3 regions of the Lysinibacillus sp. BF-4 genome follow, and region 1 is predicted to be linked to each of the others. Evidence: riboswitches for the same ligand, from Rfam matches in the RefSeq annotation. Region 1 holds a riboswitch; each other region holds the start of a gene.
What was found. A riboswitch is a leader RNA that binds a small molecule or an ion and turns the genes downstream of it on or off. The one in region 1 is predicted to bind cobalamin.
Positions count from the first base shown of each region.

Region 2: it holds a riboswitch for cobalamin, as region 1 does, so the genes downstream of both, CH76_RS09340 (energy-coupling factor ABC transporter permease) here and CH76_RS12430 (ribonucleoside-diphosphate reductase subunit alpha) in region 1, are expected to answer to the same signal.
Region 3: it holds a riboswitch for cobalamin, as region 1 does, so the genes downstream of both, CH76_RS08885 (hypothetical protein) here and CH76_RS12430 (ribonucleoside-diphosphate reductase subunit alpha) in region 1, are expected to answer to the same signal.

Region 1 covers NZ_JPUW01000054.1:377-10,348, forward strand. Annotated here, with positions in the region: gene CH76_RS12425 (ribonucleotide-diphosphate reductase subunit beta) at 1-670, opposite strand, end outside; gene CH76_RS12430 (ribonucleoside-diphosphate reductase subunit alpha) at 686-2,911, opposite strand; cobalamin riboswitch at 3,089-3,275, opposite strand; gene CH76_RS12435 (bifunctional adenosylcobinamide kinase/adenosylcobinamide-phosphate guanylyltransferase) at 3,360-3,764, opposite strand; gene CH76_RS12440 (histidine phosphatase family protein) at 3,704-4,306, opposite strand; gene cobS (adenosylcobinamide-GDP ribazoletransferase) at 4,276-5,037, opposite strand; gene CH76_RS12450 (bifunctional adenosylcobinamide kinase/adenosylcobinamide-phosphate guanylyltransferase) at 5,050-5,607, opposite strand; gene cbiB (adenosylcobinamide-phosphate synthase CbiB) at 5,604-6,575, opposite strand; gene CH76_RS12460 (adenosylcobinamide amidohydrolase) at 6,566-7,234, opposite strand; gene CH76_RS12465 (multidrug efflux SMR transporter) at 7,371-7,694, shown strand; gene CH76_RS12470 (multidrug efflux SMR transporter) at 7,694-8,005, shown strand; gene CH76_RS14120 (hypothetical protein) at 8,321-8,584, shown strand; gene CH76_RS12480 (hypothetical protein) at 8,590-8,811, opposite strand; gene CH76_RS12485 (aspartate kinase) at 8,882-9,972, opposite strand, start outside.
Region 2 covers NZ_JPUW01000027.1:17,958-27,929, forward strand. Annotated here, with positions in the region: gene CH76_RS09320 (DegV family protein) at 1-567, shown strand, start outside; gene CH76_RS09325 (energy-coupling factor ABC transporter ATP-binding protein) at 595-1,428, opposite strand; gene cbiQ (cobalt ECF transporter T component CbiQ) at 1,422-2,216, opposite strand; gene CH76_RS09335 (energy-coupling factor ABC transporter substrate-binding protein) at 2,217-2,498, opposite strand; gene CH76_RS09340 (energy-coupling factor ABC transporter permease) at 2,495-3,244, opposite strand; cobalamin riboswitch at 3,381-3,560, opposite strand; cobalamin riboswitch at 3,728-3,916, shown strand; gene CH76_RS09345 (ferredoxin) at 4,046-4,411, shown strand; gene cobJ (precorrin-3B C(17)-methyltransferase) at 4,428-6,101, shown strand; gene CH76_RS09355 (sirohydrochlorin chelatase) at 6,115-7,077, shown strand; gene cobK (precorrin-6A reductase) at 7,074-7,847, shown strand; gene CH76_RS09365 (precorrin-8X methylmutase) at 7,847-8,503, shown strand; gene CH76_RS09370 (cobalt-precorrin-5B (C(1))-methyltransferase) at 8,511-9,641, shown strand; gene cbiE (precorrin-6y C5,15-methyltransferase (decarboxylating) subunit CbiE) at 9,598-9,972, shown strand, end outside.
Region 3 covers NZ_JPUW01000025.1:6,614-16,585, forward strand. Annotated here, with positions in the region: gene CH76_RS08880 (GTP-binding protein) at 220-1,410, shown strand; gene CH76_RS14165 (hypothetical protein) at 1,750-1,872, shown strand; gene CH76_RS08885 (hypothetical protein) at 1,960-2,214, opposite strand; cobalamin riboswitch at 2,243-2,442, opposite strand; gene CH76_RS08890 (3-hydroxyacyl-CoA dehydrogenase) at 2,617-3,510, shown strand; gene CH76_RS08895 (histidine kinase) at 3,553-4,245, opposite strand; partial or broken gene CH76_RS08900 (Na+/H+ antiporter subunit A) at 4,490-6,888, shown strand; gene CH76_RS08905 (Na(+)/H(+) antiporter subunit B) at 6,878-7,306, shown strand; gene CH76_RS08910 (Na(+)/H(+) antiporter subunit C) at 7,309-7,647, shown strand; gene CH76_RS08915 (Na+/H+ antiporter subunit D) at 7,640-9,130, shown strand; gene CH76_RS08920 (Na+/H+ antiporter subunit E) at 9,135-9,620, shown strand; gene CH76_RS08925 (Na(+)/H(+) antiporter subunit F1) at 9,617-9,901, shown strand; gene CH76_RS08930 (Na+/H+ antiporter subunit G) at 9,879-9,972, shown strand, end outside.

The DNA of each region.
Region 1 (9,972 bases):
AATCTACGTGCAGTTGCTCATCACGGTTAATATAGTTAATCATTGTGCTTGAGGCAACCATTTTTTGATTGCGTGCTAAGTGATAGAAGAAGGCAAAGCCTGAATAGAAGAATAATCCCTCTAAAATAATATCATGCACGATTGATGTTAGTAAGTGGTCTACAGTTGGATTTTCGATGAAATCACGGTAGCCCTTAATCACAAAGTCGTTACGTTTTTCGAGTGTTGGCTCTGTACGCCAAAAGTCGAATGTTGCATCTTGTACGTCTTTTGTTGTGATGCTTGATAATACGTACGAATACGAGTGATTATGCACAACTTCTTGTTGCGCTAAAATAATCATTAAGGCATTTAGGCTAGAGTCCGTTAAATAATCCGCTACGCGCCCTGCATAGTCCGTCTGAATAGAGTCAAGTAAGGCAAGCAAGCCAATAATTTTTAAGAAGGCGTTTTGCTCATCCTTTGTTAGCTCAGGAAACTGTTTAACATCATTACTCATGTTAATTTCAAATGGTGTCCAAAAGTTACCTAGCATCTTTTTGTATTTTGGGTACGCCCAGCTAAAGCGGACGTCATCCCAGTTTAAAATATTAGACGAGCGCCCGTTAATAATACCTGTTGAGGCGTTGGGTGCTGTTTTGTCCATAATCGTGCGTTCGTGTACTTGCATTTGTTTTCTCTCCTTTTAGCTTTCGCATGAACTACAGTCAATTAATTCAACGGATGTTGAGCGTACATAATACGTCGTTTTGACACCGCTATCCCATGCATTTAAATGGAGTTGTAGTAAGTCCTTCGCCTTTACTGTATTTTGTACATACAGGTTAAACGAAATCCCTTGGTCAATATGGCGTCCGCGTGCCGCATTTTGTTTAACTGACCAGTTTTGGTCAATAAAGTACGCTGACTTGTAGAACCATGTCGTTTTTGCGTTTAAATCTGGTACTGTTACCGGAATTTTATAGTCCTTTTTCTCCTCAGAGTAGCTCTTTTGGAAAATTGGGTCGACTGAGGCCGTTGAGCCTGCAATAATCGCTGTTGTTGAGTTAGGGGCAACTGCCATTGTGTAGCCATTACGCATACCTTGTGTGGCAACTTTTTCTTGTAAGTCTGCCCATGCCTCGCCCTCGTAGCCACGCGCTGTAAAGTACGCGCCTGTTTGCCAGTCTGAGCCTTCAAATAATGGGTACGCGCCTTTTTCGGCTGCTAAGTCACTTGAAGCTTGGATCGTTAAGTAAGCGATTTGTTCGTATAGTTCGTCCGCAAATTGTACAGCTTCGTCACTTTCCCATGCGATTTCCTTTAGGGCAAGCAGGTGATGCCAACCAAATGTGCCAAGCCCGATACCACGGTAGCGTGCGTTTGTGCGCTCTGCCTGACGTACAGGAATGGTGTTAAGTTCAATGACATTATCAAGCATACGTACTTGAATTGGGATAACGCGTGCTAGTACGTCCGCTGGTACAGCGCGTCCTAAGTTAATCGAGCTTAGGTTACATACAACAAAGTCGCCTGCTTTGCGCTTTGTGACAATCAGACCGTCTTCAAGTTCAACTGACTCAAACTCCGTTGGGCTCATGTTTTGCGCAATTTCGGTACAAAGGTTTGACGAATAAATCATGCCTTCGTGTTTATTTGGGTTTTTACGATTGACTTCATCACGGTAAAACATAAATGGTACGCCTGTTTCGAGTTGTGAGCGCATAATACGCTTCATAATATCAATCGCAGGTACGACTGTGCGTGTTAGCTCAGGGTTTTCAACACATGCCGCGTACTTGTCGCGGAATGAGCCTTCACCGCGTTTTTCGTCGTAGTAATCTTCTAGGCTAAAGCCCATGACATTACGTACTTCATGCGGGTCAAATAAGTGCCAGTCACTACGCGCTTGTACGGCTTCCATAAAGATGTCTGGTAGGCAAAGCCCTGTAAAAATATCATGCGCACGCATACGCTCGTCACCATTGTTTAAGCGTAGGTCAAGGAAGGTAAATACGTCCTTATGCCATACATCAAGGTAAACTGCAATCGCACCTTGGCGCTGGCCTAACTGGTCAACGGATACGGCTGTATTGTTAAGTTGTTTAATCCAAGGGAGTACACCACTTGATGCGCCCTTAAAGCCGCGAATTGCCGACCCACGGCTACGGATTTTACCCATATACACGCCAATGCCGCCGCCAAATTTTGATAGTGTGGCTACGTCCGTATTTGAGTCATAAATACCTTGTAAGCTGTCGTCTACTGTATCAATAAAGCAGCTTGAAAGTTGACCATGTGTTTTACCTGCGTTCGCAAGTGTTGGTGTTGCCATCGTCATATATAAATTACTCATTGCCCAGTAAGCTTCTTGTACTTTAGCAATGCGGTTGTCTTTTTCGTCTTGCATTAAAATCATCGCAATGACCATAAAGCGCTCTTGCGGTAGCTCTACCGTTTGCTTGCTGTAATCACGCACCACGTAACGGTCAATAATTGTTTTTAGACCGATGTACGTAAATAATGTATCGCGCGCTGGCACGATGGTATTGGTTAATGTTGTTAATTCTTCAGGTGAGTATTTTTCAACAAGCACAGGTGAGTAAAGCCCTGCTGCTACATATTTAGCTAGGTTAACGCTAAAGCTCTCGTATACGTTGTCTGCCGCTACACCGCGCAAACTTGCTGCATCATGGTACAGTTTATGCAAATAAATATCTGCCGCTACAAACGTCCAGTACGGCTCTTCTTCGTCGATAAAGCCTAATGTTTGAAGCACCATCGCATCTGCCCACTCGCCGTAGGTTGCCGCTTCGTTTTTACGTAAAAAACGATCGGATTGGCGTAAAAATTGCTCAATTGCTTCCTCACCGTATTTTTCGGTAAGTGCGTCTACGCGTGCTGAAATACTTGTCATTGTTTTGATTGTCATAAAAAACCCTCCTAAAAATAAACGTACAGTAGTTGTACGGAACAAACGCTTGTCACAAAAAAACCATACACCTCAGCGGGTGCATGGTAAAAAAATGCATGGTTAAGAAATGGAAAAAAGGATTAAGTGAACTAGACAACGTAATCGCTCGCTTCCACTTCTCAATCCCCGAAGAGTGTGTGCTATTTGATAATCGGCAGGTCTACTGGCTCTCGAATCACCCTCCATCTACCCTTCCCGCTCATGCGCAGTGGCTCGTAGATTTCGTCATCGTTTACAGTTGCGGGGACAGCTTTGCGCAAATTTTTTGGCAAATTCCCTTTTTCAGCTCTATCGCTAGAGCACCGTATATCAAAACGTGTAATACTATATATAGTATGTGTTTGCTATTAACACTCTAGCATATTGTGTTTGGGCTGACAATAGTTCTTACTCACTTGATTACAAGTCAGACGTTTTCAAACTTTTTTAGTACCTCAGGCAGTCCATACCAGATGCGGGTTACACTTTGTGCCTCCGCAAATAATTGCTGATAAAAACGTCCGCATACATCGCGCAGCTGACGCAATTTTTTGTCCATTGGTACGATGCCGCGCCCAACGTCTGCCACGACAACATAAAGCGTAGCTTGTGCAGCTAAAGCACGCACATCTGTCATTAACGCCTCAACTACCGCATCCTCGTCACTTAAGTCCTGTGTCACGAGCCAGTCTTCTAAGCAATCGATAACAATGACAGGTGCGTCAATAGACGTCAGAGCTGTGCCAATCAACCAACTTGCATCCTTACCTTCTACGATTTTTTCGACATATGCGGTTTTGCCGCTATGTGCTCCTCCAATAAATACGTGCATCGTCGTGCCTCCTCAAAGTCTTGTTGGTGTTGCCAAATTAGGGTGTAAACTTGCTCATGCCCCGCGCTGTAATGCCAGTACGGGTGCTCTTTTGGGGCGAAGCGTTGCAGTAACGCACGCACTACGCCGCCGTGGGTCATAATAATTGTTTTATCACGCGCATTTGTTAAAAAACCTGCATAGACGCGCTGTAAAAAGTCCGCAAAATTTTCGCCGTTAGGCACAGGAGCGTACGGGTCATCTAGCCACGCGCAGTATGCGGCATTATGCTGTAATTGCGCGTACGTTTTGCCCTCAAAATCCCCAAAATCCAGTTCGCGTAAACGCGGCTCTTTAATGTATGTAGCATGCGGAAAATACGCCGCCGCTGTTTGGCGACAGCGCAGTAAATCACTACCAATGATCGTGTGCTGTGCATAGCTTTGCACGGGCAACGCCTGCGCTAGGATAGCATCATCTGTCCAACCAAGGTACTCTTTACGCGCGTTCATTGGTGTTTTGGCATGACGCATTAGGCGTAGTACAACAGCAGCACGAGCCATAATAGCACCTCCGCCCCTTCGATGTAAGCACCGAGTAAATCGCCTGAAATACCGTCAAAATTGCGCAGCGCAAAGCTACGGTAAATCACGACTGTTACGAGTAGTACAATGGCTAAAATAATAGGTAAAATACTAGCGCTCAACAATACAAATAGTGCAATAATCGCATTTAACTGAAACAGCGCAAAATAGGCTGTTTTTTTGTGCAGCTTTTGCATAAAGAAGTGCGCGATGCCTTTGTCTTTAGCCGGCTTAGTCGTTAATAAAAATAACAACATGCCGTTACGTGTCATAAATGGCAGTAAAATAAGCACCCACCAACTTACAACACCAAGCTGAAGCAACTCATAAAGCAAGGCGATTTTTAATAAAATTAAAAATACAAATGCCATAACGCCAAACGCACCAACACGCGGATCATCTAAAATCTCGTGGCGTTTTTGGATATCGCGATACGAGAAAAAGGCATCACATGTATCAATAAAGCCGTCTAAATGTAGCCCTCCTGTAATAATGGCACTTGTTAAAACGAGCGCTAACGCTACTAGTAATGGGGTGACATTAAAATGAGATAGGCCCCATAATACGGCATAATCTGCCGCACCAATCAGCATACCTAGCCATGCGAGGGTAATAAACATCCCTGTTACTGTGCGCTTTGTCAGCGGGATTTCGCGGTGCACAGGCACTACCGTAAAAAATTGCAGTGCTGCTAAAATACTATGCCACACACTAAGCCCCCCTTACTTCCACTGCTTGGCAATGCCCTCAGTTAACTCGTACGCCTCGTCTGCCTCGGCAACTAGCCACTGATGAATATCACCTAGCACTTTGCGGTAATGGTTAAGCTCATTATGACGTAAATCAGGCTCGTCAAATAATTCATTTGATACGACATAGAGCGTAATATCGCGGGTGCGGATGGTCGCTAAGGCATCTTTTACAATGCCGCGCGCCTCCTCTAAGCGCTCGCTACTATTAATTGTTTTGTTTTGCATTGGCATATACATCATATTTGTAAGCCACGTCGTGACACAGTCCCACAGTACTACGTCACCCTCGCGTAAAGTGCTCATTACTGCGCCAATACGAAGCGGGGCCTCGATGGTGTGCCATGTCATGCTTTGACGCTCTCTATCTTGTTGATGGCGTGCGATGCGTTGTTTCATTTCACTGTCCATTGCCACACCAGACGCCATATATACAAGGCGTCCTTCAGGCGTATAGCTATTACTCGCTAACGCCTCCGCAAAGGCAGATTTACCACTGCGTACACCGCCTGCAATAAATACTAGTTTCAACGTAATCCCTCCCATAAAATATGTAGCGCTACAACAATCCCTGCGCCAATAATTGTAAAGCCTAGTGTTGCGATATGCATGTGCGTAATCACTTTTTTAATATGTGCGCGCGTGAGTGGTACTTGCTTTTCGCCCATAACTTGACGATAGCTCGTCACGCCCTCGTATTGATTATAACCCCCAAGCTGAATGCCTAGCTGAACGGCTGTTGCCGCTTCTAAGTAGCCACTATTTGGGCTTGGGTGCACCTTCGCATCACGCCACCAGCGCGTAAGGCGTTGTTTGAGCGTTTGCGGTGTTTCGTTTTTAGTCAATAGGACAATAAGTAGCCCTGTAATACGGCTTGGGATGTAATTAACAATGTCGTCAAGCACAGCCGAGCACGTACCAAATGTTGCGTACTTGTCATTTTTATACCCGACCATAGAGTCTAGGGTGTTAATGGCTTTATATGCCCATACGCCCACTGCGCCAAATAACAGCGCATAAAAAAGAGGTGCCGTAACACCATCGCTCGTATTTTCGGACACGGTTTCTACCACGCCGCGCACGAGCTCGCCTTCCTCAAGGTGCATCGTATCTCGCCCTACAATCCACGACAGTTTAGTACGTGCCTCTTGCCAATCTCCTGCCACAATTGGCGTATACACAGCCATTGCCGCTTCCTTTAGGCTCTTTTGCGCTAATGCTGTACCAATGAGTACAACCTCTGTCGTAAAGCCTAACCAAAAGTGAATGCGGTAGGTTACGACCATAATTGCCCCTACTACAAGTACTGTTACCCCAACTGTACAAAATGTTAGCACAGCTCCCTTTAACCTACGATGCTCACCATGATTGAGCCGCTTTGTTAGCGCACTAATGAAGTTGCCAATAAAGCGTACAGGGTGTGGCAGTTTTGGCGGGTCACCTACTACCCAATCAAACACTACCGCAAGCAGCGTTGCCCATACAAAAATTAACGCCATGTACCAGCACCCACCTCTTTTTTATACGCGCGAATGGCCGCAAGCATCGTTTGGTAAACCCCATGCCCAATTAATTTGCCTAGCTCCGTAATAGGCCCTGCATATTGTTGGTAGCTCCCTTGTTGTGAGCTCGCCACAAGTACACTATCTGTCGATGTACCCGTTGCGAGGGTGTGGGTTTCTGGGTCGAGGATGTTTTCGGTAAAAAGTGCTTTTGTTTTAGCCTCCGTTGCCGAAATTAACCCTTGCAGTAACGCCTCGTCGGATAGTTTAGCGTCCACGAGCACCCACATATTAATTGTGCCCACGTGATAGGTTTCGCTGCGCAAAAGCGCCCGTGTAATGTCTACCGCATTGCCAAGCCCTGCTGTAACCATTACCGTCAGGCTTAACTCGCCATGCGTAAACGTACGAATGACCGCATGTTTAGCGTAAACTGCCGTCATCATCGCCACCGTTTCTTCTATTATAAAGCCGTGCGCTGTTAAATAACGTGTGTACTCGGCGTGGGGATCGCGCTCATCATAACTTTTTGGTACTGAACGGTTCACAAAGTTCTGATAATAGCCGATGCCCGCATTGATCATTGCCGACGACGCCACCTTCATTGGTGCTGGCGCACGAAAAATAACGCAATCTGCGGTTTGTTGTATCGTCATTGCCACTCCCCCAAAATGTTTCTGTGCTAAGTTTACCATGATTTATAACGAAGCAACAGATGACCTTAGTTGACAACGGGCGGATTATGTGAAAAAATACAGAAAACTGACGACCGTTCGTAAAGGAGAGGATAGTATGAATAAATATTGGTTTATGGTGCTACTTGCAGGGTTAGTTGAGATCATTTGGGTAGTAGGTTTAAAGCATGCCGACAGCGTCGCTACATGGGGCGTAACAGTTATCGCCATTATTGCGAGCTTTTATTTTTTACTTACTGCTATGGCTCACTTACCTTCTAGCACCGTCTATGCGATGTTTACAGGCATTGGTACAGTAGGTACGGTGCTAACCGAAATTTTTATTTTTAACGAACCCGCACATGCGATTAAACTTGTGCTACTTGGTACATTAGTTATTGGCATCATCGGGTTACACCGCGTTACTGGGGAGGTGGCATAATGGCTTGGATTGCCTTATTAATTGCTGGGATTTGTGAAGTAGGCGCAGTTTATAGTATGAACCGTGCCGCCCATAAAAAAGTAGATGGCTATATTTTTATGATTGTATTTTTCGGGGCGTCGCTTGCCTTACTGTCGTATGCGATGCGTACCATCCCAATGGGTACAGCCTACGCCATTTGGACAGGTGTTGGCACAGCAGGCGCTACGATTATGGGTATGTTGCTGTTTAATGAAGCCAAAGATTGGCGTCGCTTTTTATTTATTGGCATTATTATTGCCTCTGTTGTAGGCTTAAAACTTGTTGGTTAAGGAGGGATTACACTGAAGAAGGAAGAAATCGCACGCGCAGCACTCGACTGCTTTACAGATAGGGGCTATGAAGGCGCATCGCTCGCACAAATTGCGGAAGCGGTAGGCTTAAAAAAGCAATCGCTGTACGCCCATTTTGCGGATAAGGACGCGATATTTTTAGCGGCCCTGAGCTACTCTAAAGCACAGGAACTTCGTTTTTACGAACAGTTTTTTGCGCAAAGTGAAGGTGCACTTGCCGATGTATTACAGCGTTATTTAACCGAACTTGCTACGCACTTTCGTACATCGCGTGCCCAACAATTTTGGCTGCGTATGAACTTTTACCCGCCACAGCACCTTGCGGCTACCGTCGAACAAGAGGTCGAAAGCATTTACCTCGCGAGTGAACAGTATTTTGTGGCGCTTTTCACCAAGCACAAGCAAGCGCTTGCGGTAACACCACTCGTTGCGGCAGATGCCTTTATTGCGCTTACTAATGCTTTGCTAACAGATATTTTATACAATACCCCACAGGCCGTTGCTACGCGTAGAGTTGAAGCGAGCTGGCACGTCTTTTATACAGGCATAAAAAAATGAGATGCTCACTTGGGCATCTCATTTTTGTGGTTTGCTTTCCACTCTTTATGTTGCTTTGTAACCGCCTTATAGCGCATTACAGAGCCAATAATAATAAACACCCAGCTGACGGCTACAATGCCGAGCTTCATGTTTTTTGTTTCTGCTGGAATAATATTTAAAACTGTCAGCGCAAATAGCACAATACCAAAGGCCGAAATCCCAAAACCAATTAACATTTTATTCAACGTACTAACCTCCCACTCCGTAGTGTAACGCAAAACGCACACACCGACAACTGCGGCATGTGCGACTGGCTTATGCAGTTACATTTGAGAAGAACTCTGCGTAAAGTGCTTGTAAAATTTGGTTTTCGTACATCTGCATAACCCCAAACACTAAGCTCACTTCAGACGAGCCTTGGTTAATCATTTCGATGTTAGCCCCTGTATGTGAAATTGCTGCAGCTGCGCGTGCCGCAAGCCCCGTATTATGGCGCATGCCCTCACCTACAATAACAATCATCGAGAAGCCATGACGGAACTCCACATCATCCGCAAGTAACTCCTCTTTCACACGGCGTAAAATGCGTGCTTCCATATCATCTGATAATTGATCTGAGCGCATAATAACCGAAATATCATCTAAGCCTGATGGCGTATGTTCATAGGAAATATTTTCGTCCTCTAAAATGTGCAGTAACTTACGACCAAAGCCGACTTCACGGTTCATTAAATACTTAGATACGTATAAAATTGAGAAGCCATTATCTGCCGAAATCCCCGTCACAGGACGACCACTTGACGAACGTTTTGATACAATGCGTGTGCCTGGTGCTGTTGGGTTATTCGTATTTTTAATGTTTACAGGTACACCCGCTTTAAAGACAGGCATTAACGCCTCGTCATGGAACACCGAAAAACCAGCGTAAGATAATTCACGCATTTCGCGGTACGTAATCTCTTTAATCTCTACTGGGCAATTAACGACTTTTGGATTTGCCGAAAATACGCAGTCCACATCTGTAAAGTTTTCGTACATATCAGCACGTACAGCTGCCGCAATAATCGAGCCTGTAATATCCGAGCCACCGCGGTCAAATGTACGCAGTGTGCCGCCCTTTGTATAGCCAAAGAAGCCAGGGTAAACAATAATTTCGTCCGTATCAGCAAGCTTAGCTAAATTATCATACGCCTCTTGCATCGCATACGTACGCTCTGGTAAATCATTAACCACAAGTGAGTTAAGCGGGCTCTCGTAGCGCGCCTTCATACCAATGCTCGAAAAATACGCCGCAATCAACTTAGCGTTATTATCCTCGCCACTTGCTTTAATATTATCAATAAATAGCTCTGTGTTTGTTTGGTCTACTTTAATGCGCTCATGTAAATCCGCCTTGATTACCTCAC
Region 2 (9,972 bases), on a different contig from region 1:
TCAGGCACGTACCAAACAGCATTTGCGGCAGCTGAGCAAGCGGGCTTTACGGTGTACCCGATTGACTCTAAGATTGGCTCATTCCCGATGCAAAAAATGATTGAAGTAGGTAACGCTATGCAGGCAGACGGTGTAGCAGCAAGCGAGATTGCCGAGCAGTTAACGGCTATGGCAGATCGTACACGCCTATCTTTTATTCCAACAAGCTTGTCACAACTGCACAAAAGCGGACGCGTGTCAGGTACGCAGTTGTTTTTAAGTAATTTACTAAATATTAAGCTAGTCATCAGTTTTGAGGACGGCGTAGCTACTATGAAAGAAAAAGTGCGTGCGGATAAGCGAGCACGCGGTTATGTCGTGAAGCAGCTTGGTGACGATGTACTGCATCATGGTGTGACTCAAGTTGCGGTAATTCATTGTAATAATGAAGAAGTGGCAAAAAAGTGGCGCGGTGAGTTGCAGATTGCCTTCCCTCAGGTAACTTTTAGCATAACAGAGCTTAGCATTTGTGTAGGTGTTCACGCAGGTGAAGGTACACTGGGCTTAAGTTGGGTGCAAGGGGTATAAAACACATAAAAATGACTCGTTTCCTGTTTACAGGAGCGAGTCATTTTTTTTAGTGTTAAGAAAGTCTTTTAAGGCGGCACGCGTGCGTGGTAATGGTGTAGGTGCGCCTAATGTAGCGGCAACGTCAAACACCCACGGTTTTTCGAGGTGCGCTTTTTGGAGTAAATCATCTTGGTAAAATACATCGTACGGATTGCCGTCATAAATAATCGTACCTTCGTGTAGCACAACAATGCGGTCAGCCCATTCATAGGCGAGCTGGGTGTCATGGGTGGAGAGCAGCACTGTGCGCTCGTCTGTTTCGAGCTGTTTTAGTAGCCCAAGCATTTGTGTAGCGTAGTAATGGTCAAGCCCAGCGGTTGGTTCGTCTAGGATTAAAATACGTGGCATCATCGCCAGTACACCTGCAATAGCCACCCGCTTTTTTTGCCCAAGGCTTAAAAAATGAATGGGCTTGTCTTGTAGCGCTTCAATCTCAGCTTCTTTAATCGCCCAGTTTACTTGTTCATGCACCTTATCTTTTGACCAGCCAAGGTTAGTTGGGCCAAATGCGATGTCTTGTTTAACATTGCCCGAAAACAACTGAGCATCGGGATCTTGAAAGACAATACCAACGGACTGGCGTACATGGGCAAGCTCTTTTTTACTATAACGCATCGGTTTACCATTAAAGCGCACATCACCACTAGAGGGCTGTAAAATGCCATTTAATTGTTGAAATAACGTAGATTTACCCGCGCCATTATGACCAATTAACGCAATGCGCTCACCCTGTCCAATTGTTAGCGAGAGCTGCGTTAGTGCCTCTGTGCCGTCAGGGTAGCGGTACGAAATATTGTCTAGCTCAAAATAATTTACCATTGTCTACCTCCTACATAAATCAAAACAATTGTGCCAAATACTACAGCAATGCCTACCCAGTTGCGCTTATTAAACTGCCATTCTTCTTCAAAATAAAGCGGTGTCGTGTTGCTTGGGTCATAACCGCGCGAGAGCATTGCATTTGTTAGCTCTGTGGAGCGTTGTAGCACCTCAATAAATAACGAAGAAACAAGTAACCCAACAGAGCGTAGCCACTGCCGAGGGGACTGGTAGCCAAGGCGTGATTGCTGGGCAATATAAATTTTTTGCGTGTTTTCTAAAAAAATAAAAATAAAGCGGTACGTCATTTCACATAGCTCTACAAAAAGTGCAGGCACACGCCATTTATACAGCACATAGCAAATGGCTTGTACCGATGTAGTTAAAATTAAAAAGTACAAGGAGCTAATACTGCCAAGCACAACAAAAAATAGCTGACGTGCTGTAGCTACACTTGCCTCGCCAATAAATACCTGAAACGAGCCAAAGGAGTAAGCAAAAATATGCGGTGGCAGTGTTGTAGTTGTACCTGCAAAGGATAATAAGATGGCCAGTAAACTTGTCAGCAAAAAGAAGGCAGGGAGCAGTAAGAGCTTTACATAATACGTCCAAGGGATTTTTGCCCCAAAAATGATAAAAGCACTCATCACAATAAATGTGATGAGTGAAATGGTTGTGTCACGTACTGTTAAGGAAAATAGCAGCAGCAGTGCCGTGAAAATCATTTTTTCCATCGGATGAACGTGTTTTAATTGATTAATATAAGCATATTTATCAATTAGTAGCATTTACAGTCCTTCTTTTTTACGATGCTTACCGCGTGTAAAGCCTACGAAGTAGCCAATGAAGCCTGCGCCAATTGCCGCTTGTAATACAAATAATAAGCTTTCGATTTCGCCACTTGGCGGCTCCCAAAACGACTCGAACCAAGGTTCATAGCCCGCATTAATCTCACCAATAGCTTCCTCTGCCTCGCCGTCCGCACCTTCAAACTCCGCATCTTTTAACATAAAGATAGGCACAATCGCTAGCAAAATAACAATCGCAAATAATAATAAGTTTTGTTTCATTGTGCAGCCTCCTTACGTGGTAATACACGTAGTGATTTTAGCTCTGAGAAGTTGTATTTCTTTAAGAAGTTCATAACAATTACGGTTAAAATACCTTCACTAATGGCAAGTGGAATTTGTGTTAAAGCAAAAATACCCGCAAATTTAGAGAATGATGCGAAGAAACCACCAACCTCAGAAGGGAAAGCTAATGCTAATTGGAATGATGTTACAACATACGTACCTAAGTCACCTAAAAACGCTGCGAAAAATACGGCTAGTGAAAACGATAGCCCCATTTTAAGCGCTGCTTTATACGTGAAGTAAACAATGAAAGGTCCAACGACAGCCATTGAGAAAGCGTTAGCACCAAGTGTAGTTAAACCGCCGTGCGCAAGTAATAATGATTGGAATAATAGCACAATTGAGCCGATGACGCTCATCGCAAGTGGTCCAAATAACACAGTACCTAACCCAACACCAGTAGGGTGTGAACAGCTACCCGTAACTGACGGGATTTTAAGTGCTGATAAAACAAAGGCAAATGCGCCTGACAGCCCTAAAATCATTTTTGTTTCGGGGTTTTCCTCGATTGTTTTTTTAATTGAACGCAAGCCTAAAATAACAAATGGAATGGTTAGCACCCACCAAAAAATGGCCCAACCAACAGGTAAGTAGCCTTCCATGATGTGCATGGCATAGGCACGCTCAGGAATGAGCAGTAAAATAACTGCAAAATAACCAAGCTTCGGTAAAAATTTCAACATAAAAATCCTCCTATTCAAGTAAAAGTAAGTATGAGGATATAAAAAAGCACTCTTAATCATAAGAGTGTTTACGACAAAATAAAGCAAGCCCTATACAGACTGCCTTGTTTCGCACACCCATCCTCGTAGGTTGAAACGGATCACATCCAAACTAGGTAGGTCTCCTGGCTCGACATCAGCGCACTACATAGCCTTCCCGCAAATTTAGCAGTGGCAATTTATGTATGCTCCGTCTTACAGTGGCGGGACCGCGTTGGCATTTCACCAAACTTCCCTGTTACGTTGCGTAGGCAACACCTAACTTGGCTAACTATGTGCTATTTCAAAATAAGTTTAGCACGCAAAGTAAATTTTGGCTATACGATTTTTTATTATTCAGAAAATCCAACTAGGTAGAAAGTTCTGAAAAAACGCACAAGAGACAGCTCAATGAAAAAGTCAGTTTGAAAATGTGCCAAAGTAGTATATGATAAAGAAAATGAATATTGCAAAATAGTTAGAAGTTTTTACGTCTTTTAGGAGGCGTAAAATAAAGGGAAATTGGTGAAAGTCCAATACAGCCCCCGCTACTGTAATAGTGTTGCTACAACAATAACCACTGAATAATTATTCGGGAAGGTGTTGTGGCGTATAGCTTAAGTCAGGAAACCTGCTTCTATCTTTTGTTTCTACAATTTTCGGAGGGAAAAGGGCGGATAACAATTAGCTAACGCAGTAGTAGTATGCGCGCTTTTTATTAGAAGTCTTAACACCCCACCGATGTTAAGGCTTTTTTTGTTGGTCAATAAAGGGGGAACGCGTATGACAACGTGGGATTTAGTAGGGATGCAGCACCATATTTTATTATGTAATGGTAGCTCATGCATGAAAAAGGGTGCTGAAGAAGTAACGCTTGCGGTACGTGATGAAATTGAAAAGCTTGGCTTAGACGAGCAAATTCATACAACACGTACAAAATGTAACGGGCGCTGTAAGGATGCGTGTGTCGTAACCGCCTATCCTACAGGCAACTGGTATAACGTACCAGACGAAGCGGCGGCACGCACAGTTGTGCAAGAATTAATGCAGGATGGCCCTAAGGCACATCGCGTTTATACGATGCAGGAGGGTGCGATTATTCGTACAGAAGAAACACCTGCAATCAAAGGGATAGCGAAGAATAAGTAGGCTGGAGAGTGGTAGCATGACACAGAAAAAAGGGAAATTATTAGTTGTAGGGTTTGGCCCTGGCGACTTTAAACATATTACAGCGCGTGCTGTAGAGGCATTAAAAGAAAGTGACTTAATTATTGGCTATAAAACGTATGTGGATTTAATCCAAAATATTTTGACACCTGAGCAAGAGGTTATTGGCACAGGCATGACAGAAGAAGTAGCGCGTGCACAGGAGGCCTACAAAAAGGCGCTTGAGGGCTATACAGTTGCGGTAATTTCGAGCGGTGACTCAGGCGTATATGGTATGGCTGGCTTAGTGTACGAGGTATTAGTCGAAAAAGGTTGGACAGAGGCTGATGGTATTGAGGTTGAGGTTGTACCAGGTATTTCGGCAATTAACTCTTGTGCGAGCTTACTTGGCGCACCTGTAATGCACGACTCATGTACGATTAGTTTAAGTGACCACCTCACACCATGGAACTTAATCGAAAAGCGTATTGAAGCAGCCGCAATGGCGGACTTTGTTATTGCGCTGTATAACCCTAAAAGTGGTCGCCGCACACGCCAAATTGTTGAGGCACAGCGTATTTTATTAGAATACCGCTCACCTGATACACCAGTAGGGCTTGTAAAATCAGCTTACCGTGATAATCAAAATATTATTATGACAAATTTAGCGGATATGCTAAATCACGACATTGGCATGTTAACAACTGTTGTTATCGGTAACTCGTCTTCCTTCTATTATGATAATAAAATTATTACACCACGTGGCTATCAACGTAAATATACACTAGGTGACGAAAAACAACCGCTTCGCCCGCACCAACGCCTAAAGAAAGAAGCAGAGCCTTGGGCATTAGACCAAGAAACAGGCGAGGCAAGCCTTGATTACTCTAACAAAGATTTAATGCGTGAGAGTGAGGCAGCACCGCACCAATCTGTAAAAGTTGAGCAACAAGCGCCAAAAAAGAGCGCACTTGAGATGGCTTCTGCCGCACTAGCTATGGTGTCTGGGACTGCGCCTAAAAAACTGGTACAGCAAAAAATGGAGTCTATTTTCGAGCTTGCGGTAAGTCCTGGCGTAGCTAATAAGTTTTTTACACCACAGCAAATGACAATGCTTGCTGAGGTTGTAGGCGAAAAAGGCACAATGGAATATACACCTGACCACCAAATCGTCTTAAAAATTCCGACAACGGATCCTGAAGCAATTACACAAAAGCTTGCGTCTGTGGACTTTTACCTAGAGCCAGTTGGCGATGTACTACGTGTAAAAGCGTGTGACTTCTGCTACGGCGAAAAAACCGAGTCCATTCCTGTAGCGAATGAGCTCTATGACAAATTAGCAGGGCTTAGTTTGCCAAAAGAGCTAAATATCGGCTTTAACGGCTGTGGTATGGCGTGTTATAAAGCAACATTTGAGGATATTGGCATTGTGTACCGTAAAGGTAAGTTTGATTTATTTATTGGTGCTAAACCAGTAGGACGTACAGGGCACGCAGGGCAACCTGTGTTAGAGGGCATTCCAGCCGACCAAATTATTGGCATGGTTTCGCAAATTGTTGAGGAGTATAAGGCAAATGCTCACCCAAATGAGCGCTTGTTTAAATATTTCCGCCGCGTGAAAGAGATTGGCGGCTTTAGCTTTATTGATATGATGTCAAAAATTAAAGTAGAACCTGCACCTTGTGGGGATTAAGGGAGAGAACAACATGAAAGCAATTTTATTCGTAGGGCACGGCAGCCGCTTACCAGCAGGCAATGATGAGGTACGTAACTTTATTCAACAAATGACACCAAGTATTCCAGAGGAGTATATTGTCGAAACGTGCTTTTTAGAATTCGAAAAGCCAAATATTCCAACAGGTATTAAAAATGCGGTTGAACGAGGCGCAACAGAAATTTATGCGATTCCGATTATTTTATTACAAGCGGGGCACTCAAAAATCCATATCCCGCATGAAATTGACGAAGCAAAAGTGGATTACCCTAATGTGAAATTTACGTATGGTCGCCCAATTGGCATCCATGAAGAAGTTATCGAAATTTTACTATCACGCCTACAACAAACAGGCTTTGCCATTGAAGAAGAGCATAAAGATACTGCGGTTTTACTTATTGGTCGCGGTGGTAGTGACGCGGATGCTAACAGTGATTTTTATAAAATCAGCCGTCTATTATACGAGCGTTTAAACGTAGCTACTGTAGAGCCAGCCTTTATGGGCGTAGCCGCACCTTTAGTAGATGAAGGGATGGAGCGTTGTTCACGCTTAGGCGCTAAAAAAGTAATTATGTTGCCGTACTTTTTATTTACAGGCATTTTAATGGAGCGCATGGCAAAAATGAAAGAGCGCTATGAAGTAGATTACCCTGAACTAACAATTGAGCTTGCAGAGTACTTTGGTTACCATGACAAGCTAAAAAATGTGCTGCATGACCGTATTAATGAGGCCGTAGCAGGTGAAGTGAAAATGAACTGTGATACTTGCCAGTACCGTATTAATGCGATGGACTTTATCGACCATCATCACCATCATGATGATGACGATCACCATCATGGCCACAGCCATTCACATGACCATGACCATTCACATGACCATTCACATGATCACGACCACGCTTGTGACGGACACGACCACAGTCATTCGCACTGCCATTCGGAGGCAAAAAATTGATTTTATTTTTAGCAGGTACATCAGATGCGCGTGAGTTAGCTGTGCAAGTAAAAGCAGCGGGCTATGAGCCGACAGCAACGGTCGTCACAACGTCGGCAGAGACAAGCCTAAAGGAAGCGGGTCTACAAGTTAAAGTAGGGCGCAATACGGCAGATGATATGGTGCAAATGATTACAAACGAGGGCTTTACCGCTGTTGTAGATGCTAGTCATCCCTTTGCGGAAGAAGCCTCAAAAAACGCAATGGCAGCAGCTAAAGCGGCAGGTGTACCGTATATTCGTTTTGAGCGTGAACGCGAATTTTACAGTCACCCACTCGTAACCGTAGTGAAGGATTATGAGGAGGCGGCGCAACTCGCTAAAGCAAAAGGCGGCGTCATTATGCTGACAACAGGCAGTAAAACCTTACAAACTTTTACTAATGTATTAAACGACGTAGAAGGTGTGCGCTTACTGGCGCGCATGCTTCCGCGCTTAGATAATATGGAAAAATGCGCGGCGCTTGAAGTGCCACAAAAAAATATTATTGCGATTCAAGGGCCATTCTCAAAAGAGCTTAACGTCGCACTCTACAACCAATACGGCGTGGACGTTATGGTAACGAAAGAGAGCGGCAAGGTAGGCTCAGTTGACGAAAAACTTGAGGCGGCTATCGAATGCGGTATTCAAACGATTATGATTGCGCGCCCAGACATTGCTTATGGGCATACACATGCCACATTTGAAGGCGTTATTAACGAATTAAACGAAACTTTAGGAGGAACAAACTAATGGATTTCCAAACAGACTTTAAACCACTAACAGTAGACCCAGATAAAATTTACGACTATTCTTTCTCAATCATTTCGGAAGAATTTGGTCCACATGATTATACAGAAGACGAATGGCGTGTAGTACGTCGTGTTATCCATGCATCAGCAGACTTTGATTTAGGACGTAGTGTTGTAGTACACCCTGACGCAGTAGCAGCAGGTGTTGCAGCAATTCGTGCAGGTAAACCTGTCATTGCAGACGTACAAATGATTGAGGCAGGCTCTGGTCGCAAGCGATTCCAAAAGCATGGTGGCGATTTAACTTGTCATATCGCGGACGAGGACGTAGCAAAAGCGGCGAAGGCAGCAGGCGCAACACGCGCAATTATGTCAATGCAAAAGGCAGCTAAATTATATGATGGCGGGATTTATGCGATTGGTAACGCACCAACAGCACTACTTGAGCTTATCCGTTTAGTTAAAGCAGGCGAAGTAAAGCCTGACCTAATTATCGGTATGCCAGTAGGCTTCGTATCAGCGGCAGAGTCAAAAGAGGAGCTCCTTAAATTAGAGGGCATCCCTTACATTACTAACCGCGGTCGTAAAGGTGGAAGTACGGTAACAGTTGCAGCACTCAACGGTTTATCTTTACTAGCTGACGCTAAGGACGAGTAATATGAGCATGCAGCAACCGAAAAAAGACCCGAAGGAAATGCGCCACGGTTATACGACGGGGTCCTGTGCAACAGCGACGGCACGTGCCGCCCTACTCGCATTAATTACGGGTGAGGCACAGCCAGAGTCAACGATTTATTTACCAATCGGACGCCACCATACCTTTACAATCGAAGAAAACGTGTTTAGTGAGGGTGCAGTACGCTGTGACACAATTAAGGACGCTGGCGATGACCCAGACGCAACACATCTTGCTGTAATTCAAGCGACAGTAAGCTGGGCAGACACACCAGGCATTCATTTAGACGGGGGTATCGGGGTCGGGCGAGTAACAAAGCCCGGCCTTGCTGTGCCTGTGGGCGAAGCGGCAATTAATCCCGTTCCGCGCAAAATGATTTTAACGCATGTGCAAGAGGTGCTAGATGAGCATCAAATTGAGCGTGGGGTTAATGTGGTGATTTCTGTACCTAAAGGTGAAGAAATGGCGAAAAAAACACTTAATGGTCGTTTAGGCATTTTAGGTGGCATTTCGATTTTAGGCACGCGCGGCACAGTCGTACCATTCTCGAGCTCAGCCTATATGGCGAGTATTGTACAGGCGATTAGTGTGGCACGCGAGGCAGGTTGTGACCACTTAGTTATTACAACGGGCGGACGCAGTGAAAAGTACGGCATTGCCGAGTACCCTGATTTACCAGAAGAAGCCTTTATTGAAATGGGTGACTTTGTCGGCTTTACGCTTAAGCATTGCAAACGCTTAGGGATGCGTAAAGTATCACTTGTGGGCATGATGGGTAAGTTTTCGAAAGTCGCGCAAGGCGTAATGATGGTGCACTCAAAAAGCGCGCCCATTAACTTTGAGTTTATGGCCGAACTTGCGGCAGATGTTGGCGCAACAGGTGAAGTACTAGAGCTTGTAAAAAATGCAAACACCGCTTCGCAAGTAGGCGAAATTATGGCCGAACATGGCTTCGACCAATTTTTCACACATTTATGCGAGGCTTGTTGCTACGCGGGGCTTAACCACGTACGCGGCGGACTTACGCTCAGCACTTCGATTTATACAATGAAGGGCGAGCTACTTGGAAAGGCGGATGACATTGACGAAATCGATGAAGCTAATTGGCATAGGGGATAACGGGATAGCTAGCCTACTCCCGCAATATATTGAATGGATTAACCAAAGTGAAGTGTTAGTCGGTGGCGAGCGCTTACTGGCGTTCTTCCCACATTATCAAGGCGAAAAAGTAGTGGTAAAGGGCGGCTTAAAAGCATTAGTCCAACAACTTGAACAAGAAACACGTAACACCATTATTTTAGCATCAGGCGACCCGCTATTTTATGGCATTGGCAGTTATTTATCAGCTAAGCTCAACATAGAGGTTTACCCGTATATGAGCTCTGTACAGCTAGCATTTAGCCGTATGGGCGAGGGTTGGAGTGATGCCTATATTACAAGCGTACATGGT
Region 3 (9,972 bases), on a different contig from region 1:
GTGTAAAAACATAAGAGAAGGAAATCATTCATCAGTACCAATGATGAATAGCTTAACCATAGTCAACTTTTCCCTAAGTTATTTATCTATAAACGTTTATTACAACGCTTTAATACAACTGCAACACGATTGTTATATTATTTTACGCCTTGATAAATCGTAATCATTATGTTTTAATTATAAAACGTAATGATTACGATTTAAGAAGGAGCTAATAAAATGAATAAAATTCCAGTAACTGTACTAAGCGGATATTTAGGTGCAGGTAAAACAACGATTATGAATCATGTATTACAAAATGAAAAAAATATGCGTGTAGCTGTCATTGTAAATGATATGAGTGAAATTAATATTGATGCTTCACTTATTGCGGAGGGCAGTGGTATTGCACGTACAGAAGAAAAATTCGTAGAGCTTTCTAACGGCTGTATTTGCTGCACATTGCGTGAAGATTTATTAATAGAGGTAGAAAAATTAGCAAAACAAGGTAATATTGATTACATTTTAATTGAATCTACAGGAATTAGTGAGCCTATTCCTGTAGCACAAACATTTTCGTATATTGATGAGGAACTGGGTATTGATTTAACGCGCTTTTGTCAATTAGATACGATGGTTACGGTAGTTGATGCTAATCGTTTTTGGCATGATTACCAATCGGGAGAAAGCTTGCTAGAGCGTAAAGAAGCTGTAGGTGATGGTGATGATCGCGACGTGGCTGATTTACTCATTGATCAAATTGAATTTTGCGATGTGTTGGTTGTGAATAAATGTGATCTTGTAGCGGAAGGAGATATTAAACGTCTAACAGGTGTATTAAAAGCATTACAACCATCAGCGAAATTTATTTTTACAGAGCAAGGTAAGGTTGAGCCAAGTGATATTTTACATACAGGGCGCTTTGATTTCGAAGTTGCAATGAATGGTGCTGGCTGGCTAAAGGAGCTAGAGAAAGGTCATAGTAACCATACACCTGAAACAGATGAATATGGTATTGCATCTTTTGTTTATGAGGCAAACCGTCCCTTTCATCCTGCACGTTTAGTAGAGTGGACAGAGCATATGCCAAGAGAAATTGTTCGAGCAAAGGGCATTGTATGGAGTGCTGTGCAAAATGAGGTAGCGATTTTACTATCACAAGCAGGGCCTGCAGTACGTTTTGAGCCAGTATCGTATTGGGTTGCTGCATTACCAGAGGCGCAGCAAAAACAAGTATTTGAGGAAGACCCTGACGTATTAGCAACATGGGATGCGGAATATGGTGATAGAGGTACGCAACTTGTAATTATTGGTATTGATATGGATGAGAGTATGATTAGAAGACAGTTAGATGTTTGTTTGCTAACAGATGAGGAGATGCATGGTGATTGGAAAGGACTTGAAGATCCGTTTCAGTGGCAGTGGTCTTAATAATAAGTATTAAAAAACAATCAAGGCGGATAATGTGTAAATTTGGAGAGGTGGTACTACACGCAGTAGTTAGTGGATATAAACACATAAAAGCTTACTAAGTATAAAAAAACCTTAGAGAAGTTTATTTTTAGCTGGCTAACTACACATGCGATAAAGCTTGGTATAATAAGGTTTGTCACACCTTTGTCATAAACAACCCCTAGTTTTTGAACAGATTGTGAAAATCATCACATAACACTTTCCTTTTTAAAAAAAGAGCGTATACTGATGTATAACAAGTGCTAAACAAAAAACTTTGTATTAGTACAAAAAACGGCTAAAAGGAGCGATTAACGTATGTGGGTTGTAACAGTCTTTGAACAAAATACGTACCGTATGTTCGAATACCAAACTAAAGCAGAAGCAACAGTTTGCTTACAAGGTCTAACGAACACAGCAATGCTTTCATATACAAAATAAATCTTTCCTTTTTTGTAGCTACCCTTTGAGGTAGCTCTTTTTTTATGTAAAAAAGAGGTAGCATGTAATAGCTACCTCTACGTTATGTTATTCATCAAATACTGCCGGCTGTATGAGTTCATTTTGCACGCTATGATAAGCCTGTTCAATAATTGCTTGCTCATGTGAATGCTGCATAATAAGCTCATCTTTGACAGCACGTAAAGATGTTGGTGTGGCTGTTAGGCTCTGCATTACGCGCGTTTTTAAGGCAGTGCGATAAAAATCGAATTGTTGTTGCATTGGATCTGACGAGTATACCTCAATTTGATTTATCGCACCGTGAGTATGTGTTTGTGTCATACTCAGCACCTCCTATTCCTCGTAGGTTTTGGTTGTACTTGAGATGAGCAGGTCTCCTGACTTTAAGTTCTAACACTTAATTTTGCCTTCCCGTAAAATACAGTGACATTATAAAATTAAGCTCGCTTATTACAGTTGCGGGACAGTGCTAGACTTACACTAGCTTCCCTTACTCATCTCCATATCTCCGTTTCTTCTATTGTAACAACTTCTACTGCATTACTGATCATGCGTTATCTCATGTAGTGCTCGTCTGTGTAACATAGTTCGTTTAGTCGATTTATATAAAAAGCTAGATTACTATAATTTTTTTAGAGGTTTGGAGTAATAATGTGCAAAAATTTGTGCTTAGCGTTATATTTTAGGTGAGTTAAAATTATAATGAAATAGGGAGAGAGCACAATGATTAAAAAAGTTACAGTTGCAGGAAGTGGCGTATTAGGTAGTCAAATTGCGTATCAATCAGCTTTTCATGGCTTTGATGTTACCGTTTATGATATTACTAATGAGGCATTGGAAACAGCTAAGGAGCGTATAGAGGCATTAAAACCTTTATACCAAGCAGACTTAGGCGCAACAGAAGATCAAGTAAATGAGGCTTATGCACGTTTACAATTTGAAAGTGACTTAGCAAAGGCGGTAGCTGATGCAGATTTAGTAATTGAGGCGATTCCTGAGGTTGTGAGTATTAAAACAGCATTTTACAAGCAGTTAGGTGAAGTAGCACCGACCAAAACGATATTTGCGACAAACTCGTCTACATTATTACCGAGCCAGTTTGCAGAGGCGACAGGCCGTCCAGCTAAGTTTTTAGCCTTGCATTTTGCTAATACGATTTGGAAAAACAATACGGCTGAAGTAATGAAGCATGAAGGTACAGACGAAGCAGTCTTTAATGAAATTATTGACTTTGCAAAAGCAATTGGTATGGTAGCCTTACCACTTTATAAAGAGCAACCAGGCTATATTTTAAATTCATTATTAGTACCATTTTTAGATGCTGCAGAAATGTTGTTAGTGAAGGAAGTAGCAGATCCTGAAACGATTGATAAAACGTGGATGATTGCTACAGGAGCACCACTTGGTCCATTTGCAATTTTAGATATTGTAGGCATTAATACTGCGTATAATATTGTACTGGCTAAAGCAGCAGCGACGAGTGATACGACACTTGAACAACTTGCTACTATGTTGAAAACAAATTATATTGATAAAAATAAATTAGGGCGTGCAACAGGTGAGGGATTTTATAAATACCCTAACCCTAGCTTTGCCGCACCAGATTTCTTAAAATAATATAAAAAAGGAATTGTGCCAACGTAGGCGCAATTCCTTTTTTTAAGCTAACGTTTTTTTGCGTAATTTCTCATAGGGTGGAATGTTTTTAGTATCAATAATCCTGCCTTCAACTACTTGTACTTCATACATTTTAGCTTTATAGGTAAATTTAAAAATACCATTATCAAAATCTGTACCAATTTCTTTAAAGAAAATGCCTTCTAAAGTTGGCTGGTCAGGGCAAGTAAAGACAACTGTGTGTTGACCATCTCGCTCAACTAAATAAGCACGGACACCACGCTCATACATATCAAATTCTTCTTCCTCAGTAGGGCGCTTAACTGAAACGATATGAAAATCTACAAAAGGTACTTCTTTAAGTAATACGTTTAAAAAGGAGCCGCGCATAATTTCTTCCCAGCGACTTTGTGCGCTTTGCCCCACAATAATTTGTGTAATATCTAAATTGGCTGCGACCTCACGAATAACTTTTTGAATAGGACGCTTTTCATTATCTTTTATAATAAATTGCTCTACCTCTAGCTCTTCTGCAAGTTGCTCCCACTCTTTAATATAGCCTGTTTTCTCTGGATTAAATTCTTCAAAGGGCATTGCGTCAACAGTCATAATATAAAGGGGGCAGTCTAGCATAGTCGCCATTTTATGCCCACGGCGAATTAAACGCTCACCGTTAAGACCGTAGTATACACAGACTAAAATGCTTTCATCCATACGACCTTTAATATGTTTCAATGTATAAACACTCCTTTTAATAACGTAATAATCATGTAAGAAAAAATGTTTAAAATAGCATAAAATAATACTAGAGTAGTGCAAAACGAAATTTCATACTGTATAATTCATACTGTGTTAACGCATAAGTTATTGTGGAATACAATTAATCGACCTTCATATAGACCATTATTATGAAGTGAGTTAGTAGTATAGTCAAGTTTACACATAATCACATAGTTCAGCAGTTGGGAGGCTCGCATTTATGATGATACCGTTAGCGATAGCCCTACCGTTTCTTATAGCTGCCCTTATCCCTATTTTTTATAGGCATATTCGGCATATTCATCTCGGTTGGTTCGTGTTAATCGTACCTGTATCACTCGTTATTTTCTTTGCTCGTTTTATTCGTCCTATCGCAAGTGGCGAAGTTTTTTTGCACACTTACGCATGGATACCCTCATTTAACATCAATGTTATAACATACCTCGATGGTTTGAGTTTAATTTTTACATTACTCATTACTGGCGTAGGTAGCCTTGTGACGCTTTATTCGATATTTTATTTATCAGAGAAAGAGTCATTACACCACTTTTATTGTTATTTACTACTCTTCATGGGCGCTATGCTTGGCGTCGTATTATCCGATAATTTATTGGTGCTATATACGTTTTGGGAGTTGACAAGTGTATCTTCCTTCCTATTAATAGCGTTTTGGCATCACCGAAAAGCATCGCGTGCAGGCGCACGAAAAGCGATGGTTATTACTGTAACGGGTGGCATTAGCATGCTCGCTGGATTTTTAATGCTTGCACAAATTGCAGGTAGTTTTAGCATACGCGAAATTATAGCGATGGATGGTTTAAGTAGTGAAGCTTTATTTATTCCAGCAATGTTATGTATTTTGCTTGGTGCTTTTACAAAATCTGCACAGTTTCCGTTTCATATTTGGTTACCTGATGCGATGGAGGCCCCAACGCCTGTTAGTGCTTATCTTCACTCAGCAACTATGGTTAAGGCCGGCATTTATTTAGTTGCTCGCTTATCACCAATATTTGGTGGGGTATCCTTATGGTTTTGGTTAGTGACAGGTATTGGTTTACTTACTTTGTTATGGGGCTCGTTTAATGCAGTGCGTCAAACCGATCTTAAAGCGCTATTAGCATACTCTACAGTGAGTCAGCTTGGATTGATTATGAGTTTGTTTGGCGTAGGGTCCGTAGCTACCATCTTGGCTACGCTACCGAAAATATTATTTATACGCAGGCAACATTTGCTGCATTATTTCATTTAATTAATCACTCTACCTTTAAAGGAGCGCTCTTTATGGTAGTTGGTATTGTTGACCATGAGGTAGGGACGCGTGATGTGCGTCGACTAGGTGGTTTAATGGCGATGATGCCTATTACTTTTACAATTGCGATGATTGGTAGTTTGTCTATGGCAGGTATGCCACCATTTAACGGTTTTTTAAGTAAAGAAATGTTCTTTACTGCCATGCTAACCATTACGCAAGCTGATGTTTTTTCATTGCAGACGGTTGGTGTAGTACTACCAGTAGTAGCTTGGATAGCGAGTGTATTTACCTTTATTTACAGTGTGATTTTAGTGTACAAAACCTTCCTTGGTGACTTTAAGCCAGAGCGTTTAGATAAGCGACCGCATGAAGCGCCACTTGGGATGTTACTGTCACCTGCTGTGCTCGTTGGTTTTATTATTGGGATTTTTATATTCCCTAATGTTCTTGGGCAGGCAATTTTAAAGCCTGCAATGGCAAGCTTATATCCTAAAGCGCCACTTGAGGAGATTGTGCCACATATTGCAGCATGGCATGGGTGGCAACCAGAGCTCTTTATGACGATTGCTGTTGTAATTGTAGGGCTCGTGTTGTTTAAATTATTGCCGAAATGGCGTAGAGTGTATGGTTTCTTTACAAGAGAGCGCTCATTTAATGCGCTCTATAATAATACGATTAACTTTGCAGAGAACGCATCACTACGTATTACCAATCGTTATATGACAGGCGATATTACGCAGTATTTTGTTTATATTTATGTGTTCTTTATTGCGATTATTGCAGGCTACTTTATCTGGTCAGATGCTTTTAGTTACGATTTAACTAAAGATTCTTCTATTGAGTATTATGAGTGGATATTAATCTTTGTGATGATGTTTGCAGCTGTTTATATTTTATTTGCGAAGCGTCGAATGACAGCTGTGTTGTTAAACGGTGTACTAGGTTATTGTATTGCGTTTTTCTTTGTTACTTTTAGAGCGCCTGATTTAGCGCTAACGCAGTTAGTTGTAGAGTCCATTACAACTGTATTATTTTTAGTATGTTTCCGCTATTTACCTGACATGCGTGTAGAGAAGAAGTCGCGTGCTAAACGCAATTTTCATGCGTTGCTATCGATTTTTACAGGTGCAACCGTAACATTGATTGGTCTTGCTGTACTTAATTATGACCGCTTCCCACCTGTGTCAGCCTACTTTGATGATGCACTCAATTTAGCGGGCGGTGCAAATATTGTAAATACGATTTTAGGTGATTTTCGTGCCTTTGATACGATGTTAGAAGTGGTTGTACTCTTTATTGCTGGGCTTGGTGTTTATACTCTAACAAAGCTTAAGCCAAAAAAGGAGGCGCCAACAAATGAAGATTAATGATGTAATACTTCGCACTGTGACGAAGGCGGTTGTCTTTATTATTTTAACGCTAGGCGTGTATTTATTTTTTGCAGGGCATCATGCCCCAGGTGGCGGCTTTATTGGTGGGCTTGTACTTGCCTCAGGGATTGTACTGCTGTATCTCGCTTATGATATTGAAACAGTACACCGCGGTGTGCCTTTTAACTTTAAAAAGGTAGCTGCAGTGGGTGTACTCTTAGCAACAGGTACAGGCATTGGCTCTATATTTTTTGATGTACCCTTTTTAACGCAAAAAGGTATCTATCTTAATGTGCCTATTTTAGGCGAAACATCCTTTTCGACAGTTACGTTGTTTGAAGCTGGTGTAGCGCTTACTGTAGTAGGTACTGTTGTTACGATTATTTTAAGTATTAGTGAAGAGGAGGAAGAATAAATATGGAAACCTTAATGCTCGTATTAATTGGCATCCTTGTTAGTGTGGCGACCTATTTAGTTCTTTCTCGCCAAATGTTAAAAGTGATTTTAGGTACAGCAATTTTATCGCATGCTGCCCATTTACTAATTCTTACGTTAGGTGGTTTAAAAAAAGGCAACGTGCCTTTAATAGAGGAGTCACCAGGTCCTTACACAGATGCTTTGCCACAAGCATTAATCTTAACAGCTATTGTGATTAGCTTTGCGGTAACAGCCTTTGTATTGGTACTGGCATACCGCACCTATATTACCAATGGTACAGACGACTTTCAGGCATTGCGAGGTAAGGTAGATGAATAATATGATTGTTTTTCCGTTGATTTTACCTGTAATGACCGCAATTTTATTAGTGTTCTTTCGACATAATCTTATGCTACAACGTATCGTCAGTATTACTACAATGGCAACAGTGACGGTAATTAGTGCTGTGATGGTGTGGGCGGTTGTAGCAAAAGGCATTTTACGCTTAGATTTTAGTGGCTGGCAACCACCCTATGGCATTTTATTTGTGGCTGACTCTTTTGCGGCATTACTTGTATTTACCGCAAGTTTAGTCACTACAATTATTTTACTTTATGCTACATGTACGATTGGCGAAAAGCGTGAGCGCAACTTCTTTTATACATTTGTTTTATTAATGATTGCAGGCGTGAATGGCTCATTTTTAACGGGTGATATTTTTAACTTATTTGTATGTTTTGAGGTGATGTTACTTGCCTCTTATGTACTGATTACGCTTGGTGGAGAGCGCGTACAATTACGCGAATCCATTAAATATGTATTAATTAATGTTGTAGCATCGTGGCTATTTTTAGTGGCACTTGCCTATTTATATAGCACAATGGGTACACTTAATATGGCACATATTGCGCTACGTGTGACAGAGGCGGGGCAGGGACCATTGCTGACTACAGTGTCTCTTGTATTTTTACTCGTATTTGCATTGAAAGCAGGGCTACTACTGTTTCAATGGTTACCAGGCTCTTATAGTGCTCCTCCAACAGCTATTGCGGCATTGTTTGCGGCATTACTGACAAAGGTTGGGATTTATGCATTATACCGTACGTATACGTTGTTATTTACACATGACACGATGCCATACAAATTAATAGGTGTGATGGCTGTAATAACTATTGTAGCGGGTTGCCTAGGTGCACTGAGTGGGCGCGATGTCCGAACGATAGCAGTGTATAACGTATTAATTGGTGTAGGTTTTATTTTATTAGGTTTAGCGATTGGTACAGAGGTTGCCTTCCAAGGTGCAATTTATTATGTTATTCACGATATTATTGCTAAGGCATTTTTATTCCTTTGTGTTGGCACAATGATTTACTTAACAGGTGAAACTGTGATTGATAAAATGAGTGGCTTAATTCGTAACTATCCATTGTTTGGCTGGCTTTATTTTATTGTAATGTGTGCACTTGCGGGTATACCTCCACTAAGTGGCTTTGTAGGTAAGGTGTTAATTGGGCAGGCTGCCGTTGAGCAAGGGACGTATGTTTTATTAGCAGTAGGTTTTGGTTCTAGCATTATTGTACTGTATTCTCTACTGCGTATTTTTCTGTCTTCGTTTTTTGGCGAAACTATTATCCCTATTGGTGATGAGATGCCAATGCCAAAAACGGTTATCTTACCAATTGTTATGTTAGCAACCTTAACGATTATGTTAGGGGTAGGCGCAGAGTACATTGCAGTATATGTACAGGATGCGGCACATGTGCTCGCAAACCCAAGCATTTATATTGAGGCCGTGTTACCAGAAGCATTATGGAAGGAGTGAGGAGATGGCTGGTCAGTTTTTATTAAATCTATTTATCGCGCTACTTTGGGTGCTTTTACAAGATGAGATGCCGCCACGCTTCGCTACTTTTTTTACGGGTTTTATTGTGGGGATAGGTATTTTATATGTCTTACACCGTTTTTATGGTACGCAGTTTTATTTACGTCGTGTATTTGCGATTATTCAACTCATCTTTATTTTTAATTGGGAGTTATTAATGTCAAGTTATGTTGTGCTCAAACAAATCATGACACCCAAAATTAATATTACGCCTGGGATTTTTACGTATAAAACAGAGCTTGAAACAGATTGGGAAGTAACAACACTTGCCTTACTCCTTACATTAACGCCAGGCTCTGTAGTGATGGAGGTCACACCTGAGGGAGATATGTTTTATATTCATGCGATGGATATTGAGTCCTCTAAGGATGCTGTACTACGATCCATCGGAAAATTTGAACAAGCCATTATGGAGGTGACACGCAGTTGATTGAACAAATTCTTATGTTGTCACTCGCGCTCTTTAGCCTGTCGATTGCGATTACACTTTACCGTGTGATTGCAGGGCCATCCATGCCTGATAGAGCGATTGCTTTAGATACGATTGGTGTAAACCTATTATCAGCTATAGCGATTGTCTCAATTGTTTTAAAAACAAAAGCTTATTTAGAAGCCATTTTAATTTTAGGCATCCTGGCCTTCATTGGCACAATTGCGTTTACGAAATATATCGAAAGAGGTGTTGTCGTTGAACGTAAGTCAGATGATTGAGTGGGGTGCAGTTGGCTTAATCTTACTTAGTTCAATTATTAGTGTTATTAGTGCGCTAGGTATGATTAGAT